DNA from 3 places in the Streptomyces sp. NPDC059852 genome. Region 1 is predicted to be linked to each of the others. Evidence: riboswitches for the same ligand, from Rfam matches in the RefSeq annotation. Region 1 holds a riboswitch; each other region holds the start of a gene.
The links. Region 1 has a riboswitch for cyclic di-AMP ahead of ACFV46_RS31865 (M23 family metallopeptidase). Riboswitches for the same ligand answer to the same signal wherever they lie in the genome.
Positions count from the first base shown of each region.

Region 2: another riboswitch for cyclic di-AMP. It lies ahead of ACFV46_RS04755 (transglycosylase family protein); the one in region 1 lies ahead of ACFV46_RS31865 (M23 family metallopeptidase).
Region 3: another riboswitch for cyclic di-AMP. It lies ahead of ACFV46_RS02860 (NlpC/P60 family protein); the one in region 1 lies ahead of ACFV46_RS31865 (M23 family metallopeptidase).

Region 1 covers NZ_JBHWJK010000038.1:35,294-42,465, reverse strand. Annotated here, with positions in the region: gene ACFV46_RS31875 (PrsW family intramembrane metalloprotease) at 1-171, shown strand, start outside; gene ACFV46_RS31870 (aldo/keto reductase) at 176-1,120, opposite strand; gene ACFV46_RS31865 (M23 family metallopeptidase) at 1,269-2,285, opposite strand; cyclic di-AMP (ydaO/yuaA leader) riboswitch at 2,297-2,454, opposite strand; tRNA gene ACFV46_RS31860 (tRNA-Met) at 2,768-2,841, opposite strand; gene ACFV46_RS31855 (dihydrofolate reductase family protein) at 2,929-4,062, opposite strand; gene ACFV46_RS31850 (MarR family transcriptional regulator) at 4,144-4,659, shown strand; gene ribA (GTP cyclohydrolase II) at 4,781-5,425, shown strand; gene ACFV46_RS31840 (hypothetical protein) at 5,606-6,100, shown strand; tRNA gene ACFV46_RS31835 (tRNA-Lys) at 6,252-6,324, opposite strand; gene ACFV46_RS31830 (DEAD/DEAH box helicase) at 6,561-7,172, opposite strand, start outside.
Region 2 covers NZ_JBHWJK010000003.1:88,179-95,350, reverse strand. Annotated here, with positions in the region: gene ACFV46_RS04780 (protein kinase) at 1-591, shown strand, start outside; gene ACFV46_RS04775 (SurA N-terminal domain-containing protein) at 749-1,387, shown strand; gene ACFV46_RS04770 (nucleoside triphosphate pyrophosphohydrolase) at 1,446-2,423, shown strand; gene ACFV46_RS04765 (cytochrome P450) at 2,443-3,747, shown strand; gene ACFV46_RS04760 (transglycosylase family protein) at 3,891-4,889, shown strand; cyclic di-AMP (ydaO/yuaA leader) riboswitch at 5,099-5,292, shown strand; gene ACFV46_RS04755 (transglycosylase family protein) at 5,297-5,974, shown strand; gene eno (phosphopyruvate hydratase) at 6,197-7,172, shown strand, end outside.
Region 3 covers NZ_JBHWJK010000002.1:119,601-126,772, forward strand. Annotated here, with positions in the region: gene pcrA (DNA helicase PcrA) at 1-1,069, opposite strand, end outside; cyclic di-AMP (ydaO/yuaA leader) riboswitch at 1,412-1,572, shown strand; gene ACFV46_RS02860 (NlpC/P60 family protein) at 1,580-2,734, shown strand; gene ACFV46_RS02865 (tellurite resistance/C4-dicarboxylate transporter family protein) at 2,930-3,934, shown strand; gene ACFV46_RS02870 (hypothetical protein) at 3,912-4,265, opposite strand; gene ACFV46_RS02875 (NlpC/P60 family protein) at 4,719-5,777, shown strand; gene ACFV46_RS02880 (response regulator transcription factor) at 5,792-6,511, opposite strand; gene ACFV46_RS02885 (PspC domain-containing protein) at 6,508-7,172, opposite strand, start outside.

The DNA.
Region 1 (7,172 bases):
CGCGCGTGGGCCCGCCCGGCCCTGGAGCACGCGCTCGCCGCGAAGAGCCGGCCGGTCCTCGCGTACGCGCCGCCCCAGGTGCCGGGCGCCTGGTGGCCGCAGCCGTACGCCCCGCACGGGCACGCCCCCGGTGCACCGGCGGCCCCGGCCTGGAACCCGTACCAGGTCTGACGGCTCAGGCGGACGCCTCCGTGAGCCGGCGCAGCTCGTCGTCCGTCAGGGTCAGCTCGGCCACTCCGAGCAGGGCCGGCAGCTGTTCCGGGGTGCGGGCGGAGGCGATGGGGGCGACGACCGTCGGGCGGGACGCCAGCCAGGCCAGGGCCACCGTGGCGACCGGCACGCCGTGCGCGGCGGCCGCCTCGTCCAGCGCGGCCAGCACCCGCCGCCCCCGCTCGGTCTCCGCGTGCCGCCCGGCGCCCTGCGCACGCGGGCTGTCCACGGCCGCGCCGGGACGGTACTTGCCGGTGAGGAAGCCCGCCGCGAGCGCGTAGTACGGCACCGCGGCGAGGTTCTCCCGTTCGGCGAGGTCCTGGAGGGCGCCCTCGTAGGTGTCCCGGGAGACCAGGTTGTAGTGGGGCTGGAGCGCCACGTACCGGGCCAGGCCCTCGCGGTCGGAGAAGGCGAGGGAGGCCGCCAGCCGCTCGGCGGAGATGTTGGACGCGGCGATGTGCCGGACCTTGCCGGCCTTCACCAGCTCGTCCAGGGCGCCGACGATCTCCTCGACCGGCACCTCGGGCTTGTCGAAGTGCGTGTAGTAGAGGTCGATGCGGTCGGTGCCGAGGCGGCGCAGCGAGGCGTCGGCGGCGGCCTTGATGGTGGCCGCGTTCAGGCCCTGGAAGTCGGGGTGCTGGCTGACCTTGGTGGCGATCACGACGTCGTCCCGGTTGCCGCGTGCCTTGAGCCAGTTGCCGATGACGGTCTCCGACTCGCCGCCCGCGTTGCCCTCGACCCACGCCGAGTACGAGTCGGCCGTGTCGAGGAAGTTGCCGCCGGCCGCCGTGTAGGCGTCGAGGACGGCGAAGGAGTGGGCCTCGTCGGCGGTCCACCCGAAGACGTTGCCGCCGAGGCAGAGCGGGGAGACCTCGAGGTCGGAGGAGCCGAGTGTGCGCAGTGCGGTCATGCAAGGGAACAACGACGGTGGCGGTACCGCCGATTCCGCTCCCGGGATGAATTCCCTGTGAAGGGGGCGGGCCGGCGCACCGAGGACCGGCAGCCCTGACGTCGGGGGGTCGTCGTCAGGACCGCCGGGGATCAGGTGGGGAGGGTGCTCAGGGGGTGAGGCCCTTGCCGCGCAGCCAGGCCAGCGGGTCGATGCCGCTCGCGCTGCCGTCGGGGTGCACCTCGAGGTGCAGATGGGCGCCGGTCACGTTGCCCGTGGCGCCGACACGGCCGATGACGTCACCGGTGTTGACCTTCTGGCCGACGCTGACGCTGATCGAGGACTGGTGGGCGAACCAGATCTCGGTGCCGTCGTCCAGGGTCAGCTCGGTCTTGTAGCCGTAGGAGCCGTCCCAGCCGGCGAAGGTGATCGTGCCGGAGTGGACGGCCTTGATCAGGGTGCCGGTCGGCGCGGCGAAGTCGAGGCCCGTGTGGTGCCCGGACGACCAGTAGGCGCCGGCCTCACCGAAGGTGGAGGTCAGGGTGTACGAGGAGGTCGGCAGCGTGTACTGCTTGGCCAGCTCGGCGAGGCGCTCGGCCTCGGCCTTCTTGCGGGCCTCCTCCTCGGCGGCGGCCTTCGCCTCGGCGGCCTTCTCCTTGGCCTCCTTCTCCGCCTTGGCGGCCGCCTCGGCGACCTCCTTCTCGGCGGCGGCGACGGCGGCCTCGGCGGCCTTGCTGTCGACCTGGTCCTGCTGGAACTCGGCCTGGGCGATGATCCGGCTGCGCAGCGCCTCACCGGCGTCGGAGCCGCTCTGCGGGGTCTCCTGGCCGGTCTCGCCCATGGTGCTGAGGGCGGTGGCGGTGTCGTCCGCGGCGGAGTCGTCGCCGGAGATCAGGGGCAGGTCGGGCAGGGTGATGGCGACCGGCGGCTTGCCGCTCTGCGCGGTGGCCATGCCGCCCGCGCCGACGGCCGCTATGACGCCGACGCCGAGAACCGTGGAGCTGCGGGCGAGTCCCCCGCCGCGCTGCTTGGAGACGCGGTGCCTGCCTCGGACGGGACGGAGGGAGTCCGCGGTGGGGTTCCACTCCTCGAAGGGGCCGTCGTCGGTGCGGTCGTAGCCGAAGGTGTCGGCGGTGCGCTGACCGGGTACGAACGAGGCATGCGGGGCAGGACGGTTCGACGCCACGTGGGCGTACTCCTTTCCTTCCTTCTCGCCTACCGGGTTAGCTGACGGGTTCGGAGCAGGAAGGTCTCCTACGCGCGTATACGTACCGTGATGTCACGGTGGTATCCGCGCGATTCACCCCAAGGTGGTGGTTCCCCGGTTCCTTGGCAGGATTCGGCGCGTGCGCACGGAGCCGCCTCTTGTGACGGCTGGGACGACCGCGCTGCGTTATCGAACGTTAATAGACGCGGGGTACGGATTCCAAGCCGTTCCCCTTGATCATTAACGATTTCCGCCGGGACTTACGGGCCATGAGCGGTCCAAATCGGGCGAGTTGACGCCCACGAGACACCCTCACGATTGCTGACAGTGTGTCAGTTGTTATGCGGAGGGGGTTCGCGCGATCACGTACCGTGAGAACCGGTGAAGGCGTCCCGCGAGCCTGACGGGGGCCGGAAAACACTCAGGGCCGGAACTGATGAGTTCCGGCCCTGAGCCTTCAGTAGCGGGGACAGGATTTGAACCTGCGACCTCTGGGTTATGAGCCCAGCGAGCTACCGAGCTGCTCCACCCCGCGTCGATGTGTCCATAGTACGCCATCACCGGGGCCCGCCGCACACGCCTTTCCGCAGGCCCCGGTCGCGCGGGCCTCGCCGGGCGGGTGTCAGGGCGCCAGGTGGGCGTTGGGGGCCGCCGCCCGGGCCGCGTACTCGGGCAGCACCAGGACGTCCACGCCCGCGGCGGCGAGCATCCCGCTGCCGTCGGCGTCCGTCACGAAGGTGTCCGGCTCGCGCCAGGCCGTCACCACCCGGCGCACCCCGGCCGCCAGGATCAGCCGGGCGCAGGGCGTCGGCCGGGAGGCGCGGTGCGTGCAGGGCTCCAGGCTGCTGTAGACCGTGGCGCCGGCCAGCCTCGGGTCGCCGGGCGCGATCTTGGCGAGGGCCGCCTCCTCGGCGTGCACGACGGGGTCGCCGGCCTCCCGGGAGTGGCCCCGCGCCAACTCGGTGCCGTCCGCGGCGACCACGACCGCGCCGACGCTGAACGCGGTGGGCGAGGGCGGGCACTCGGCGGCCAGGTCGCACGCCAGGGCCAGCCAGTGCCGGTCGGCGGCGGCCGGGAGGACACCCGTGCCGGGCGCGGTCGGCTCGTAGCGCATCAGCACCACGTCCTCGATGCGCCGGGTCTCCACGAGCCTCAGCCGGCCCTCCTGGTATCCGCCGGGCCCGAAGAGCCGGGGCGCCCGGGGGTCGCCCACGAACAGCGGCGCGAGGACGAGCTGCAGCTCGTCGGCGAGCCCCTGGCGCAGCAGCTGCGTGTGGACGGTGCCGCCGCCCTCGACCATCAGCCGCTCGACGCCACGCACCTCGCGCAGATGCGTCAGCAGGACCCGCCAGTCCAGGTCGTCGCCGAGCGCGACGACATCGGCGGCGACGGGGTCCTCCCGCAGCCGCCGGGCGCCCTTCTCCGTCGTGTAGACGACCTTCTCGCCGCCGGTGTGCCAGAAGTTCGCCGCCGGATCCAGCTCGCCGGACGCGCTGACGGTGACCTTCAGCGGGTACGCGGGCTTGCCCTGGGCGGTGCGGGCGGCGCGGCGCTCGGCCGAGTTCACGAGCAGCCGGGGGTTGTCCGCCCGGATGGTGCCGGCGCCGACGAGGATGGCGTCCACGGAGGCCCGCACCCCGTCGACCCGGTCGAAGTCGGCCGGGCTGGACAGCAGCAGCCGGTCGGGGCCCGTGTCGTCGAGGTAGCCGTCGAGGGAGACGGCGGCGGACAGCAGGACGTAGGGGTACGACGGCATCGGCGCGCTCTCCCGCTCGGCGGATCGGGGCTGGTTTCGGCAGGGCTTGGTTCAAGTTTGAAACAAACCTACACTGGACACATGACGACTCGCTGGCTCACCCCCGAGGAGCAGCGCGCCTGGCGCGCCTACATCGCCGCCGTCGCGCTCGTGGAGGACGCGCTGGACCGGCAGCTCCAGCAGGAGGCCGGCATGCCCCATCTGTATTACTCCATTCTCGCCACCCTGTCCGACGCCCCGGAACGCCGGCTGCGCATGACCGATCTCGCCGAACGGCTGAAGATCACCCGCAGCCGGCTGACGTACGGCGTCTCGCGGCTGGAGAAGGACGGCCTGGTGCGGCGCGAGGACTGCCCCGTGGACAAGCGGGGCAGCGTCGCCGCCCTCACGGACGAGGGGATGCGGCTCCTGGAGCAGGCCGCCCCCGGACATGTGGACACCGTACGGTCGCTGATCTTCGACCGGCTCTCCCCGGAACAGGTCGGACAGCTGGAGGACATCTTCACGGCCATCGGCTCCGGCCTCCAGGGCGACTGCGGCCACGCCACGGGCGACGAGGTGCCGTGGCGCCGGCGCGCGTCCAAGAACTGTTCGTGACACACACCGCCAGGACGGGTGACACGGAGTCATTGCTTCAAAGTTAAAGCACGAGGTAGGGTCACTCTCCCGAGCTGCTTCAAATCTGAAGCAGACAGCCGCACGGAACCCGGAGACCCGCATGCCCGACTCCCTCGCAGCCGCCACCCAGCGCGCCCGTGTCCGGGTCCCGCTGCGCTTCCCCGACGGCTACACCTCCGACGCCGAACTGGTCACCTTCCACGGTCTGACCGACGGCCTGGAACACGTGGCCGTCGTCCTCGGCACCCCCGAGCCCGGCACCACCCCCCTGGTCCGCCTCCACTCCGAGTGCCTGACCGGCGACGTCTTCGGCTCGGCCCGCTGCGACTGCGGCCCCCAACTGCGCGAGGCCGTCGAGCGCATCGCCGAGCGCGGCGGCGTCCTGCTGTACCTGCGCCAGGAGGGCCGCGGCATCGGCCTCTACAACAAGCTGGACGCCTACGCCCTCCAGGACGAGGGCCTCGACACCTACGCCGCCAACGCCGCGCTGGGCCTGCCCGAGGACGCCCGCGACTACACGGCGGCCGCCCAGATGCTGACCGCCCTCGGCATCGGCGAACTGGACCTGCTCTCCAACAACCCCGACAAGGCCGACCAGTTGCGCGCCCTCGGCATCACGGTCCACCACCGCGTCCCCACCGGCGTCTTCGCCACCCCGGACAACGTCCGCTACCTGCGCGCCAAGGTCCTCCAGACCCAGCACACGCTGCCGCTGGGGGATCTGGCGGAGGCGAGCCCGGCGTAAGGGTGCCCGGCCCCTTCACGTCAGAACGGCCCGTCAGGGTCCCGCGATCAGGTCACGGCCTCCGGACGGAGGCGGACCGGATGGCCGGAACAGTCCGCCGTCACGGCGGCGCGGACGGCCGCCGCCAAGAATGCAGGCTGATCGTCCGCACAGGACGTACGACGCGAACGGGAGTCGCCAGTGACCATGGTCGGACTGTTCTGGATCACCACCGACGAGGTGTACGTGGGTGCCCCGCCGGGCACCGACGGCCTCGGTGCCCGGCTGACCGAGAAGGGCGTGGAGGCGGACGGCGCCGGGGTCCACCGGACATGGGCCTGGGAGCAACTGCGCTCGGCCACCGTCGAGGGCGCCCTCGTGCGCAGCGCCTCCCGCCGGCGCCTGACACTGGCCATGGAGGTCGTGCTCACCGCGGCCATGGGCGGCACCGCCGAGCCGGAACCGATGCTGCTGCGCCTCGAAACCGTCACCGGCGTCGAGGAGTTGACCGTGTACGCGTCGGCAGCCGGTGCGTACGAGCAGGAGGAGTTCGACCTCTCCCAGCGTCTCCTGGCCCGGTTCGTCGAGGGCGCCGAGTCCCCCCGCACGCTCATGGCCTGGAGCGGAGAGGCCGGCGACACGAACCTGAAGCCGTCCGAGCGGCGGGCGCTGCTGCGGAAGTGGACGGGCGGATGATCCCGGTCCCGCCCCGGAGCCAGGCCGTTTCGTGGCCGGGAGTTCAACCCGCGTGGCTGGTGGGCGACTTGTACCGTCCTGCGGCATGGGCCCCGGGAGGAACGACGCGGCGCCCGAGCCGGCCGAAACCGACACGGACGCCGCGTGACCGTAGGCCCTGTGGGACTCGAACCCACAACCAATGGATTAAAAGTCCACTGCTCTGCCAATTGAGCTAAGGGCCCAGGCGTGGTGCCACCCCGAGCATAGCCGCACGTGGCCGTCGAGCCGATCGGGTATCGGGGTGACGGCCCTGTCGCCGGGGTGGGCGAGCCCGTCGGGCGGGGCGCCCACGCCCGTGCGCGGGGACGTCGGAAGAGGTCCTTACGGCCTTTCCGTGCCCGTCGCCGGTCAGGTACTCCGGAACGCCGAAGGGCCCGCACGACATGAGTCGTACGGGCCCTTCGGCGATCAGCCGATGTCAGCCGTTGCGCTTCCAGCGCGGCTTGTCGTCACGGCGCCCGAAGGAGGAGCCGGTGCCCCGGTGGTCGTCACGACGGCCGTAGGGACGCTCGTGGCCGCCGGAGCGGAAGCCCGGACGGTCGTCACGGCGGTCACGGTTGAACGGGCGGTCGCTGCCCCGGTGGCCACCGCGCTCGTCACGGCGCTCGAAGGAACGGCCGGCACCGCGGTCGTCACGGCGGAAGCCGCCGCGGTCGTCACGGCGCTCGAACGAACGGCCACCGCGGTCGTCACGGCGGTCACGGTTGAACGGGCGGTCGCCACCCCGGTCGCCCCGGTCGTCGCGACGGAAACCGCCACGGTCGCCGCCGCGGTCGTCACGGCGCTCGAACGAACGGCCACCGCGGTCGTCACGGCGGTCACGGTTGAACGGGCGGTCGCCACCCCGGTCACCGCGGTCGTCGCGACGGAAACCGCCACGGTCGTCACGGCGCTCGAAGCCACGGTCGCGGTCCCGGTCACGGTTGAAGCCACCGCGGTCGTCGCGGCGCTCGAAGGAACGCCCGCCCCGGTCACGGTCGAAGGACCGCTCCCGGTCGCGGTTGAACCCGCCACGGTCACGGCGCTCGTA
Region 2 (7,172 bases), on a different contig from region 1:
GCCGCCCCGGCACCGCCCGCCGACGAGAAGGCCGACGTGGCCCGCGCCGTCGACGAGGTCAAGCGGCTCCTCGGCGAGGGCCGGATCACCCAGGCCGTCGACATCCTCGGCGCGATCCTGCCCGTCGCGGCCGAACAGCACGGCACCCACTCACCGGTCGTGCGCACCCTGCGCAAGCAGTACGCGGCCACGCTCATGGACGACGGCCAGTACCGGCGCGCCCTGCCCGAGCTGCGCCGCCTCGCCGACGAACGGGCCTCCGAGGCCGGCCAGGCCGACCCGCAGTCCCTGCGCTTCCGCTACGACGTCGCCCAGTGCCTGGAGCAGCTCGGCGAACCGGCCGCAGCCCTCGCCGAGTACCGCGCGCTGCTGCCGTACTACGAGAACCAGTACGTCTCCGGCGACCCCGTGCTCGCCCACGACGTGCGCCGCCGCATCGGGCACCTCCTGCTCGCCCTCGGGGACCGGCCCGCCGCCCACGACACCCTGGCGCGGCTCCTGATGGACGTCGAGCGGCTGCACGGCCCCGCCCATCCCCTCGCCGCGGAGGTCCGCCGCACCCTGCAGTGGCTGGGCCAGGTGCGCGGCTGACGATCCGCCCCGCATGGCCCCGTCCGGCGGGCGCGTCGGTGCCGGAAGTCCTGGTGAATCGTTGGTCCCATGGGTTGGCCAGAGCCTGCCCACTGCCTACCATCGATCATCGCAAGACTTTGTGCACCGTCGCACAAGCGCCCCTCGGGAGGTCTCCTTGCACCGCCGCCGTCGTACCGCGCTCCTGCTCTCCGCCGCGCTCGCCGCGGCACCCCTGCTCACCGCGTGCGGAAGCGACGCGCATCCGGGCGCGGCCGCCGTCGTCGGAGACCAGCGGATCACCGTCGCCCAGCTGGAGAACCGGGTGAGCGAGGTACGCGACGCCCAGCGCGCGGCCGTCCCCGACGAGGCCGCCTACGCCCAGGTCGTCGCCAAGTCCGGCACCCTCCCGCGCGACGTGCTGCACACCATGGTCCTCGACCGGGTGCTGCACCGGGCCGCCCTCGACCGCGGGGTGAGCGTCACCCGCAAGGAGGTCCAGGAGATGCGGGACGGCCTGGAGAAGCAGGTCGGCGGCGCGAAGGCGCTCGAGACGTCCTGGCTCCAGCAGTACGGCGTCCCGCCGCAGCGTCTCGACGACAACCTCCGCCTCCAGCTGGAGGCCCAGAAGCTCGCCACCGCGCTCGGCACCGACACCGGCAAGCCCGCCTTCTGGGACGCGCTGGCCGCGGCCTCCAAGAAGCTCGACATCGACCTCAACCCCCGCTACGGCACCTGGGACGCCCGCCAGAGCGCCCGCACGGACGCCAAGGCCCCCTGGCTGCGCGAGGTCACCGCGCCCCAGCAGCCCGCGTAGCCGGCCGGTCCGGGGACGGCCGAAGGGCCGCACCCGGGGCGTGGGTTACGTTCGGAGCGTGAACGCAACCAGTCCCGAAGCCGCCCCCGGCCGTATCGTCCTGCTCACCACCAGCCACCGCGTCGCCCCCGGCCTGCTGTCCTGGCCGGCCTGGCAGGCGCTGCGCGCGACCGACCGGGTGCTGTGCGCGGACGGCGCGCACCCGCAGCTGCCGTATCTGCGCGAGGCCGGGATCACGGTCGACGAGGCCGCCCCGACCGCCGAGCAGCTGGTCGAGGCGTGCTCCGGCGGCCGGACCGCCGTGGTCGTCGCCACCGGCGAGGGCGAGCCCGCGCTCACCGACGGCCTGGCCCGTCTCGCCGGCACCGGCCGGGTGCGGATGCCCGAGCTGGAGCTGCTGCCCGCCTCCTACGACCTGCCCGGCGCCCGCCTCCTCGACCTCGTCCAGGTCATGGACCGCATCCGCGCCGAGTGCCCCTGGTCCTCCCGGCAGACCCACGAGGGCCTGGCCAAGTACGGCATCGAGGAGGCGTACGAACTGGTCGAGGCGATCGAGGACGGCGACCGCGACGAGCTGCGCGAGGAACTGGGCGACGTCCTGCTCCAGGTCGTCTTCCACGCCCGGATCGCCGAGGAGCACCCCGACGCGCCCTTCTCCGTCGACGACGTCGCCGGCGGCATCGTGGCCAAGCTCATCCACCGCCATCCCCATGTCTTCGGCGACGCGACCGCGACGACTCCCGAGGAGGTCCGTGAGCACTGGCTGCGGACGAAGGCCGAGGAGAAGCGGCGGGAGTCGGTGACCGACGGCATCCCGCTCGGCCAGCCGGGCCTCGCCCTCGCGGCGAAGCTGGCGTCCCGGGTCCGCACGGCCGGCCTGGACGTCCCGCTGCCGACGGGGGAGGGCGTCGGGTACGACCTGCTCGCCACGGCCGTGCGGGCCGCGGAGGCCGGCGTCGACCCGGAGGCCGCCCTGCGGGTCGCCGCCCGCGCCTACCGGGACGCGGTCCGGGCCGCGGAGGGCGTGTCCGCCTAGGGCAGATACGGTCGGGGGCGTGACCGACCAGCCCCACCGCCCCGCGCCCGCCCCCGGCGCTCCCGAGCTGTTCACCTGGGAGTTCGCCAGCGACCCGTACCCCGCGTACGCCTGGCTGCGGGAGCACGCGCCCGTGCACCGGACCCGGCTGCCCAGCGGGGTGGAGGCCTGGCTGGTCACCCGGTACGCCGACGCCAAGCAGACGCTCGCCGACAACCGGCTCTCCAAGAACCCGGCCCATCACGCCGAACCGGCCCACGCCAAGGGCCGCACCGGCATCCCCGGAGAGCGCAAGGCCGAGCTGATGACGCATCTGCTGAACATCGACCCGCCGGACCACACCCGGCTGCGGCGGCTGGTCAGCAAGGCGTTCACCCCGCGCCGCGTCGCCGCGTTCGCGCCCCGCGTGCAGGAGCTGACCGACCAGCTGATCGACGGGTTCGCCGGGAAGGGGGAGGCCGACCTCATCCACGAGTTCGCCTTCCCGCTGCCCATCCACGCCATCTGCGACCTGCTCGGCGTCCCCCGCGAGGACCAGGACGACTTCCGGGACTGGGCGGGCATGATGATCCGGCACCAGGGCGGGCCCCGCGGCGGGGTGGCCCGGTCCGTGAAGAAGATGCGCGGCTATCTGGCCGAACTCATCCACCGCAAGCGCGAAGCCCTGCCCGGCGCGCCCACCCCGGACGAGGACCTCATCTCCGGTCTCATCCGGGCCTCCGACCACGGCGAGCACCTCACCGAGAACGAGGCCGCCGCCATGGCCTTCATCCTGCTGTTCGCCGGCTTCGAGACCACCGTCAACCTCATCGGGAACGGCACCTACGCCCTGCTCACCCACCCCGGCCAGCGTGCCCGGCTCCAGGACTCCCTGGCCGCCCACGACACCGCCCTGCTGGAGACCGGCGTCGAGGAACTGCTGCGCTACGACGGGCCGGTGGAGCTCGCCACCTGGCGGTTCGCCACCGAGCCGCTGACCATCGGCGGACAGGACATCGCCGCGGGTGACCCGGTGCTCGTCGTCCTCGCCGCCGCCGACCGTGACCCGGAGCGGTTCGCCGACCCCGACGTCCTCGACCTCGGCCGGCGCGACAACCAGCACCTCGGCTACGGCCACGGCATCCACTACTGCCTCGGCGCCCCGCTGGCCAGGCTGGAGGGGCAGACGGCCCTGGCCACCCTGCTCACCCGGCTCCCGGACCTGCGACTGGCCGCCGACCCGGCCGAGTTGAGGTGGCGCGGCGGGCTCATCATGCGGGGCCTGCGCACCCTGCCGGTGGAGTTCACCCCGGTCGGAGGCAACCGTTCCGCTCCGCAAACGTGACACGCGCTCACCTCTGTGATCTTCACGTGATCTGCGCGGCATTAACTTGTGACAAGTGATCGTCTGCCTATACGTTCACCCATCAACGAAGGCACGCGGGTTCCGTGCGCCTTGGTCACCGCTGTCTCGCGAAAGGTCCCCGCATGCTCTCCGGGAACGGTCGTCACCGTCGCCCCCGTCAGGCTCCGGCTCTTCTTGTCGCTGCCGGAGTGACCGGCTCCGCCATCGCCATCCCGCTCCTCGGCGCCTCGGGCGCGAGCGCGGCGGACGGCAGCGTGTGGGACAAGGTCGCCGACTGCGAGAGCGGCGGCTCCTGGAGCGCCGACACGGGCAACGGGCACTACGGCGGGCTCCAGTTGACCCAGACGGACTGGGAGAGGTTCGGCGGTCTCGACTACGCCGCCAGCCCGGATCTGGCGAGCCGTTCCCAGCAGATCGCCGTGGCGCAGGACATCCTCGCGGAGCGCGGCACGAGCCCCTGGGGCACCTGTGCGGTGCTCCACGGGCTCACCAAGAAGTCGGGGGCCATCGACCTCGACACCGGGGTCGGGGAGGACTCCCCGAGCGAGGTGTCCGGCTCGTCCGGCTTGCTCGATTCATCCGGATCCTCCGACTCCTCCGGCGATTCGGCCGCCTCCGGCGACGCGTCGGGCACGCCGAGCGCGTCACCGGACGACTCGTCCGAAACGCCCGACAGCTCCACTTCCTCCCCTTCTTCATCCTCTGCGGCTGATAAGTCCGATGCGTCCGAGAAGGCCGGCAAGACGGGCGGGGCGACGGCCCCGGAGTCGCCGGACAGCTCCCCCGTGGAGAAGGCCAAGAGCGACAATCAGGACAACTCCGTGCAGAGCGTAGGCTCCTGGAGCCTCGTCGACACCGCCGCGATCGAGGACGCACCGGCCGGTTCCGGACGTCACCGCGGCGCGAGCGCCGAGGAGTCCGGCACCGAGGACGCCACCGCCGGCTCCTCCGGCCGCCACGCCTCCTACCGGGTCCGCGAGGGCGACACGCTGGCCTCCATCGCCGACTCCCTTGACGTCGACGGCGGATGGCGCGCGCTGTACGAGGCGAACAAGGCGGCCATCGGTGCCGACGCGAACAGCATCGCCCCCGGTCAGACGCTGGACGTCCCCACCGAATAACGGCCGAACGGGGCCAAAGGAAGCGGCAGTTCGCGCCCTGCTTTCATGGTGAATGTCCGTTTTGAATGGACTGAGAGATAGATCTCAGAAGCCTTGATCGTCTTTGAAAATCCCCGAGCGGCGTGTCTACGGTCGTGACCGCTCGCCACCAGAGCGAGCCCCGACAGCCGTCACGCCGAATCCTGCCGGCGGCCGTACGGGAACAGTCGTCGCGTCAAGCGCCGTAGGCAGGAGCGGGGGACCCAAGGTAAGCGCCGGGTCCGGAAGTCGAGGCCCTCCGGGGCGAGGACGGCCGGAACCGGCTTGGGGTGAAGTCGCGCAGCACGCACCAGCGTTGCGCGACCGGGCAACTCAACCGGCCCGAACCCGACAGCTCACCTCGTAGGCGTCGGTGAGGGGATCTCTCCATGCTGTTCTCCAGCAAGGGCAAGCACCGCCGTCCGTCCAAGGCCGCCCGCGCCATCGCCGTCGTCGGCGTCACCGGCGCCGCCGCCGTCGCCGGCCCGCTGATGGCCTCCGGCAGCGCCTCGGCCGCCACCGCCTCCGAGTGGGACGCCGTCGCCCAGTGCGAGTCCGGCGGCAACTGGTCGATCAACACCGGCAACGGCTACTACGGCGGCCTGCAGTTCTCCGCCTCGACCTGGGCGGCCTACGGCGGCACGCAGTACGCCTCCACCGCCGACCAGGCCACCAAGGCCCAGCAGATCGCGATAGCCGAGAAGGTCCTCGCGAGCCAGGGCAAGGGTGCCTGGCCGAACTGCGGCACCGGCCTGTCCGGCGCGGCCTACAACGGCTCCTCCGCCACCGGTGGCGAGCAGAGCACCCGCTCCACCGAGGAGAAGCCGGCCTCCCGCTCCGCCGAGCGTCCGGCCGCCGAGAAGAGCACCAAGACCGTCACCACCCCGACCGGCAAGAAGGTCAAGAAGGGCGACGGCGAGTACAAGGTCGTCAAGGGCGACACCCTCAGCACGATCGCCGCGGACCACGACGTCAAGGGCGGCTGGGAGAAGCTCTTCAAGCTGAACAAGGACATCGTCCAGGACGCCGACCTGATCTACCCGGGTCAGCAGCTCCACCTGAAGTAGGACCCCGCAGACTCCCCGCCCCGGCGCGTGTTCCCCCGTACGCGCCGGGGCGGGGTTCTGTGTGGTGTAGGCGCCCGCTTTTTGTTCCGTTCGGAAACAATTCGCTCTCGGTTCTGTCCACAGAGCGGTGGACCGCCGGCCGAGGCCCCGGAGCCGGTTAGGCTCGTCTCGCAGCACCCACCGCGGGCTGCGTACAGGCTTCACATCACGAAGGAGATGCTCGTGCCGTCCATCGACGTCGTCGTAGCCCGGGAAATCCTGGACTCCCGAGGCAATCCCACGGTCGAGGTCGAGGTCGGCCTCGACGACGGCAGCACGGGTCGTGCCGCCGTCCCGTCCGGCGCTTCCACCGGCGCCTTCGAGGCCATCGAGCTGCGCGACGGTGACACCAACCGTTACCTCGGCAAGGGCGTCGAGAAGGCCGTCCTCGCCGTCATCGAGCAGATCGGCCCGGAGCTCGTCGGCTACGACGCCACCGAGCAGCGTCTGATCGACCAGGCCATGTTCGACCTGGACGCCACCGACAACAAGGGCTCCCTCGGCGCCAACGCCATCCTCGGCGTCTCGCTCGCCGTCGCCCACGCCGCCTCCGAGGCCAGCGACCTGCCGCTCTTCCGCTACCTGGGCGGCCCGAACGCGCACCTGCTGCCGGTGCCGATGATGAACATCCTGAACGGCGGCTCGCACGCCGACTCCAACGTGGACATCCAGGAGTTCATGATCGCCCCGATCGGCGCGGAGTCCTTCTCCGAGGCGCTGCGCTGGGGCGCCGAGGTCTACCACACCCTGAAGAAGGTTCTGAAGGGCAAGGGCCTGGCCACCGGCCTCGGCGACGAGGGCGGCTTCGCCCCGAACCTCGGCTCCAACCGCGAGGCCCTCGACCTCATCCTCGAGGCCATCAAGGAAGCCGGCTACACCCCCGGCGAGCAGATCGCCCTCGCCCTCGACGTGGCCGCCTCCGAGTTCTACAAGGACGGCGTCTACACCTTCGAGGGCAAGGACCGCTCGGCGGCCGAGATGACCGAGTACTACGCGGAGCTCGTCGACGCGTACCCGCTCGTCTCCATCGAGGACCCGCTGTTCGAGGACGACTGGGAGGGCTGGAAGACCATCACCGACAAGCTCGGCGACAAGGTCCAGCTCGTCGGCGACGACCTGTTCGTCACCAACCCCGAGCGCCTCGCCCGCGGCATCGAGG
Region 3 (7,172 bases), on a different contig from region 1:
GCAGGATCGTCGTCGCGTCCGGGTAGTCCTCCTCGAACTGGAGGATGTTGCGGATGGTGGCGCCCCGGAAGGCGTAGATCGACTGGTCGGCGTCACCCACCACGCACAGCTCGGCGGGCGGGACCTCGGCCTCGGGCGGTACGTCTACGGGGTGCTCGGAGGTGCCGACCAGCTCGCGGACCAGGGCGTACTGCGCGTGGTTGGTGTCCTGGTACTCGTCCACCAGCACATGCCGGAACCGGCGGCGGTAGTGCTCCGCGACGTCGGGGAAGGCGCGCAGCAGATTGACCGTCGTCATGATCAGGTCGTCGAAGTCGAGGGCGTTGGCCTCCCGCAGCCGCGACTGGTAGAGCGCGTACGCCTGGGCGAGGGTCTTCTCGAAGCCGTCGGTGGCCTGGGCGGCGAAGTCCTCCTCGTCGATCAGCTCGTTCTTCAGGTTGCTGATCTTGGCGCTGAACGACTTGGGCGGGAACCGCTTCGGGTCGAGGTCGAGGTCCCGGCACACGAGCGCCATCAGGCGCTTGCTGTCGGCGGCGTCGTAGATCGAGAACGACGAGGTGAACCCGAGCTTCTTGCTCTCGCGGCGCAGGATGCGGACGCAGGCGCTGTGGAAGGTCATCACCCACATCGCGTTCGCGCGCGGTCCGACGAGCTGCTCGACGCGCTCCTTCATCTCGCCGGCGGCCTTGTTGGTGAAGGTGATCGCCAGGATCTGGCCGGGGTGCACGTTCCGCTCGCCGAGCAGGTAGGCGATGCGGTGCGTGAGGACACGCGTCTTGCCGGATCCGGCTCCGGCCACGATGAGCAGCGGGGTGCCGGAGTGGACGACGGCCGCACGCTGGTTCTCGTTGAGCCCCTCCAGCAGCGCGGCGGCGTCGAGGGCCGGGCGCGGGGCGCCGTCGCGGTAGTAGGCGTCGCGGTCCGGGGGCACGTCGAACTTCCCGCCGAACAGATCGTCCGGAAGCGACTCCGGAGTGTGATCGTCCTCGGGCGGTGGCGGGGGCTCTTCCCCGTGGGCCCGTGGGGCCTGGAGGTCCGCCAGGAAGCTGTCGTCAAAGAGGCTGCTCATCGCTCTCCGAGTCTAGGCGGCCCCACCGACAACCGGCCGCCGCCTCGAGAACATCACACCGCCCGGTCCGGCACCCCGACCGCCCGGTCACCGTACGAAGTCACCCCATCACGTCACACACCGGTCGGATGAAGCGCGTGATCCTTGCCTGAAAAGGACAGACAACACCAACCGCACCGGAACGGCATCAGTCACCCGCCCGCTCCCCCTCCACCCGCTCCCCTGACCGAAGGTCACGAAAATGTATCGGGCATATCGCACATCAACCTTCACAGCGGCCACACCAGTTGGCTACCGTGCCGGGCAGGCCGTACGACCCCCACCGGCGAACGACGCCGGGCCGCACGGCCTCCGCCGAGTCCGGTGCGTCCGGAGCCGGGGACCCACCGAACTTGGGGTGAATCGGCCCGACCTCCCGTCCTGGGAGCGGCCGTAGGGCAACCCTTCCGAACCACCCGCCCGAACCCGACAGCTAACTCGGCAGGCGGAGCGTGGAAGGAGTCGCCTCCCTTGGCGTCGCACCGCAAGTCGCGTCCCTCCGGCACGCGCGTGGCAGGCATACGGACCCCCGCGCTGGCCACCGCGGCCCTCACCTCCGTGGCCCTGCTGTCCCAGACGGCCCAGGCGAGCCCGTCCGCCGACGACCGCCCGAGCCTCGAAGAGGTCGAGAAGAAGGTCGACGACCTCTACCGCCAGGCGGAGTCCGCCACCGAGAAGTACAACGCGGCCAAGGAGAAGACGACCAAGCAGCGCAAGCGCGTCGACACCCTCCTCGACGACGTCGCGCGGCGCACGCAGAAGCTCAACGACGCGCGCGAGGAGCTGGGCCGCAACGCCGCCGCCCAGTACCGCACGGGCGCCGCCGCCCCGGACACCACGACGTTCCTCCTCGCGGACACCCCCCAGGACTACTTCGACCAGTCCCAGCTGATGAACCGTATGACGGGACGTCAGAAGCAGTCCGTGGACGAGTACTTCACCGAGCAGTCCGCGACGATGAAGAAGCGGCAGGAGGCCACGCGGAGCCTCGAGACGCTCACCGCGTCGCAGAAGAACCTGCGGACCGCCAAGGCGACCGTCCAGAAGAAGCTCGCGGACGCGCGTCAACTGCTCTCCGAGCTGACCGCGCAGGAGAAGGCCCGCCTCGCCGCGATCGAGAAGCGCAAGCAGGAAGAGGCCGACCGCAAGGCCGAGGAGCTGGCCCGGCAGCAGAAGGCGGAGGCCGAGCGCGAGCGCGAGGCGGCCGCACAGCGGCAGGAACAGGGCGGGCAGGAGCAGGGCGGCACCGCCCCGGACGGGTCGTACGCCACGAAGGCCGAGAAGGCGCTGACCTTCGCCCGCACCCAGATCGGCAAGCCGTACGTCTGGGGCGCCACCGGCCCCGACTCCTACGACTGCTCCGGCCTCACCCAGGCCGCCTGGAAGGCCGCCGGCGTCGACATCCCGCGCGTCACCTACGACCAGGTCGAGGCGGGCACGACGGTCCCCGTGTCCAGTGCCCAGCCCGGCGACCTGGTCTTCTTCTACGACGACGTCACGCACGTGGGCCTCTACATCGGCAACGGCATGATGATCCACGCGCCGAAGCCCGGCGCGTACGTCCGCGAGGAGTCGATCTACTACGACGGCGAGTCGGCGATCCACAGCGTGGTCCGCCCGGCGTGACGAACGGCGGGAACGGACGGACCCCACCGGCCTGAGGGTGGACGGCGACAGCGACGCGGGACGGTGCACCTCCTCCACGAGGAGCCCGTCGCCGAACTCGCCGAGGCGTTCACTCGCCGGACGGGCCGTCGATTCACCCACCCCCCGCGCGCGCCTCCACCCGCACGCCGGTGCCGTGCTCCTTAGCATCGGCCCATGCCCGCCGCCACACCCGCGTCCGCGTCCCCCCTGCCCGTCCGGTGGGCGCGCCGTCCCCCCGCCGCCGGGGCCTCGGTCATGGCCACCGGCATCCTCTCGGTGGCCCTGCACCAGACGGGCCACACGATCCTGTCCCGGATCGCCCTCGTCCTGGCGTGTGTCGCCTGGCTCGCGCTCGCCTGCGACTTCGTCGCCCGGCTCCTGTGGCACCGGTCCGCGTGGGTGAGGGCGGCGGTCACCCCGGCCTCGCTCTGCGCCGTCGCCGCGACCGCGGTCCTGGGCACCCGCTTCGCCGCGGCCGGCCGGCAGACTCTCGCCGAGGCGCTGCTGGCCCTCGCCTTCGTGCTCTGGCCGGGCCTGCTGTACGTCGTCGTACGCCACTGGCGGCCGGGGATGCCCGGGTCCGTCTTCCTCGGCTGCGTGGCCACGCAGGGGCTGGCCGTCCTCGCGGCCACGCTGGCCGCCACGGCGGAGGCGGCCTGGCTCGCGCACGCGGCCCTGGTGCTGTTCTGGCTCGGCCTGCTCCTGTACGCCGTGGCCCTGACCCGCTTCGACCGCCGGGAGGTCGTCCGGGGGCACGGCGACCACTGGGTGGCGGGCGGCGCGCTCGCCATCTCGGCGCTGGCCGGCGCCCGGCTCCTCGCGGCCGACGGGCCCGTCCCGTTCCTGTGGAACGACGACGACTTCGACGCGCTGCGCACGGTGACCTACGCCCTCGTCGCCCTGGACCTGGCCTGGTACGTCGTCCTGCTGGTCGCCGAGATCGCCCGGCCGAGGACGCGTTACGACGTGCGCCGCTGGTCGACCGTCTTCCCGCTGGGCATGTCGGCGGCGGCGACGCTCTCGGTCTCCTCCACCCTGGACGTCCCGTGGCTGGAGGTCGCCGGCGAGGTCCTGCTGTGGATCGCGGTGGCGGTGTGGCTGGCGGTCGCCGCGGGCGCCGTACGCCACCACCTCGCGGCCGGTCCCCGGGCCGGTGTCACGTCCAGAGCACGGCGATGAAGACGTTGGCCAGGGTCAGCAGACCCACCAGGCCGAACAGCTTCGCGTCCACCTTCTCCTCGTCCCGCTTCACGTAGACGAGTCCGAGGATCACGACGAGCAGCGCCAGCTTCACACCGATCTTGACGTTGTTCACCGACTGGTCGTCCGCCTGGTTCAGGCCGACCAGGATCACCCCGGTGACCAGCATGGTCAGCGCGCCGTGCAGCATCCCCGGCACGAACCGCGCGGTGCCCCGGCCCATCGCCTTCATCTGGGTGAGGAAACCGCCGAGCAGCGCGGCGATCCCGACGATGTGCAGGCCCACGAAGAGGTGGATGAGTACGTCCATGGGGCCGGAGCCTAACGACCGGCCCGCCCGGTGCCGTCACCGGGTGCGCGACCGATCCGGGCCCGGCCGCGGGGGTGGGCGATCCCGGCCGCGCGGGTGCGCGGGCCCCGGCCGTCGGTGCATATATGCGCCTCATAGCACCCCGCTCCGCCCCTCGCCCGCCGAACCCGTACATCGGTCACCACACAGCGTGAACAAGACGCCGTCTCTTCGGCGTCCCGCTCACTTACGGTCACGCCCGGTCCTCTCCCGGCACTTCCGCACAACGCGTTACCGACTCGACACACAGCGGTTTAGCGTCCTCCCCCAGGTGACCGGCTCCCCACCGCCGCCCGGGCCAGGGGCGGCCGTCGGTCACCACCGCCGAGAAAAGGTCCGGCGGCGGTCCGCTCCCCCTGTGCGGGTCGCCGCCGGACGAGCGAGTCCCCCCGTACGGAAGGACGTGCAGTCCACGTGGCAGCGCACCGGAAACCCCGCTCGAGAACGACCGCAGGCGGCGCGGCCCGCACGGCGCGGACGGCCTGGACGATCGCGCTGGCGGGCGCGGCGACGGCCACGGGGTTCGACGGGACCGGGCACGCGGAGCCTCAGCTGACCCCGGCGCAGGTCAAGGCGAAGGTGGACAAGCTGTACCAGGAGGCGGAGGTCGCCACCGAGAAGTACAACGGAGCGCAGGAGAAGGCCGAGGCGGCCCGCAAGCGGATCCGCACCCTGCAGGACGAGGCCGCGCGCAAGACGCAGAAGCTCAACGCGGCCCGGGAGGCCCTGGGTTCGATGGCGGCGGCCCAGTACCGCGACGGCGGCGTGGACCCGGCGTTCCAGCTCGCCCTCTCCTCCGACCCGGACCGCTATCTCGACGGCGCGGAGTTCGCCGAGCGCGCCGGCCACCGGCAGGCGGCGTCCGTCGCCGAGGTCCGGCGGGAGCTGCGTGAGATCGAGCAATTGCGCGGCGCCGCACGCGTCGAGCTGAAGTCGCTGACGTCACGCCAGGCGGAGCTGCGGCGGCACAAGAAGACGATCACCGGGAAGCTGGACGGGGCCCGCGCGCAGCTGGCGCGGCTGTCCGGCGGTGAACGCGCCCTGGATGGGCGGGCCGACCGCTCCGCCTCCGGAGACCGCACCGCCCTCGCCGCCCCCGGGTCGGCGGCGGCGCAGGCCCCCAACGCACGGGCCGCGGCGGCCGTGTCGTACGCCTACACCAAGCTCGGCAGCCCCTATGTGTGGGGGGCGACCGGTCCGAACGCCTTCGACTGCTCGGGCCTGACGCAGGCCGCCTATCGCGCGGCCGGTGTCTCCCTGCCCCGGACGACCTACAGCCAGATCGGCGCGGGCCGCAGGGTCTCCCGCTCCGAACTGCTCCCTGGGGACCTGGTGTTCTTCTACTCCGGCATCAGCCACGTCGGCCTCTACATCGGCAACGGGCAGATGATCCACGCCCCCAACCCGTCCGCGCCGGTGCGGGTGGCCCCGGTCGACGAGATGCCGTTCGCGGGGGCCACCCGCGTGGCGTGAGGACGGGGCCGGGGTCAGACCAGCCGCCGGGCCGTCGCCCAGCGGGTCAGCTCGTGCCGGTTGGACAGTTGGAGCTTGCGCAGCACCGCCGAGACATGGGACTCGACCGTCTTCACCGAGATGAACAGCTGCTTCGCTATCTCCTTGTACGCGTACCCGCGCGCGATCAGCCGCAGGACCTCCCGCTCGCGCTGGGTGAGCCGGTCCAGGTCCTCGTCGACGGGCGGCGCGTCCGTCGACGCGAAGGCGTCCAGGACGAAGCCGGCGAGCCGCGGCGAGAACACCGCGTCGCCGTCCTGGACGCGGAAGATCGAGTCGACCAGATCGGTCCCGGTGATCGTCTTGGTGACGTAGCCGCGCGCACCGCCCCGGATCACGCCGATGACGTCCTCGGCGGCGTCCGAGACGGACAGCGCGAGGAAGCGGACGGGCCGCTCGGCGTCCGCCATCAACGGGGCGCAGCGCCGCAGCACTTCGACGCCGCCTCCCCCGGGCAGGTGCACGTCCAGGAGGACGACCTCGGGACGGGTCGCGGTGATGACCGTGACCGCCTGGTCGACGTCGGCGGCCTCACCGACGACCTCGACGCCGGTCTCCTCGGTCCGGCCGATCTCGGCCTGGACGCCGGTACGGAACATGCGGTGGTCGTCGACGAGGACCACGCGCACCCGCCGCTCCCCCGCGCTCCCCCCGGTGGACTCCACGGGCTCGCTCGCCTCGGTCGGGTCGCTCATGACGTCTTCTCCGCCCTCTCCATCTCCAGCTCGACCTCCGTGCCGCCGTCGGGCACCGCCCGCAGCCGGGCCGTGCCGCCGTTGCGCTCCATGCGGCCGATGATCGATTCTCTGACGCCCATGCGGTCGGCGGGTATCGCGTCCAGGTCGAAGCCAGGGCCGCGGTCCCGGACGGAGACGAAGACGGTCCTTCCCTCCACCTCCGCGTAGACCTGCACGGCGCCGCCCTCGCCACCGTACTTGGCGGCGTTCACCATCGCCTCGCGCGCGGCCTGCATCTGTGCGGCGGTCTTCTCGTCGAGGGGGCAGTCGCCGACGACGACGACTTCGATGGGGACGCCGTGCTTGTCCTCGACCTCCGCCGCGTTGCGCCGGACGGCGTCGGCGAGGTGCGTCGGTTCGTCCGCCTCGTCCTTGCCGGTGCCCTCGGGTTTGTACAGCCAGGTGCGCAGGTCGCGTTCCTGGGCGCGGGCGAGGCGGCGGACCTCGCCCGCGTTCTCCGCGTTGCGCTGGATCAGGGTCAGGGTGTGCAGCACCGAGTCGTGCACATGGGCGGCGACCTCGGCGCGCTCCTGGGCGCGGATGCGCATCAGCCGCTCCTCGGAGAGGTCCTGGGTCATCCGCACGAGGTACGGGCCCGCGAGGAGCGTTATCCCCACGA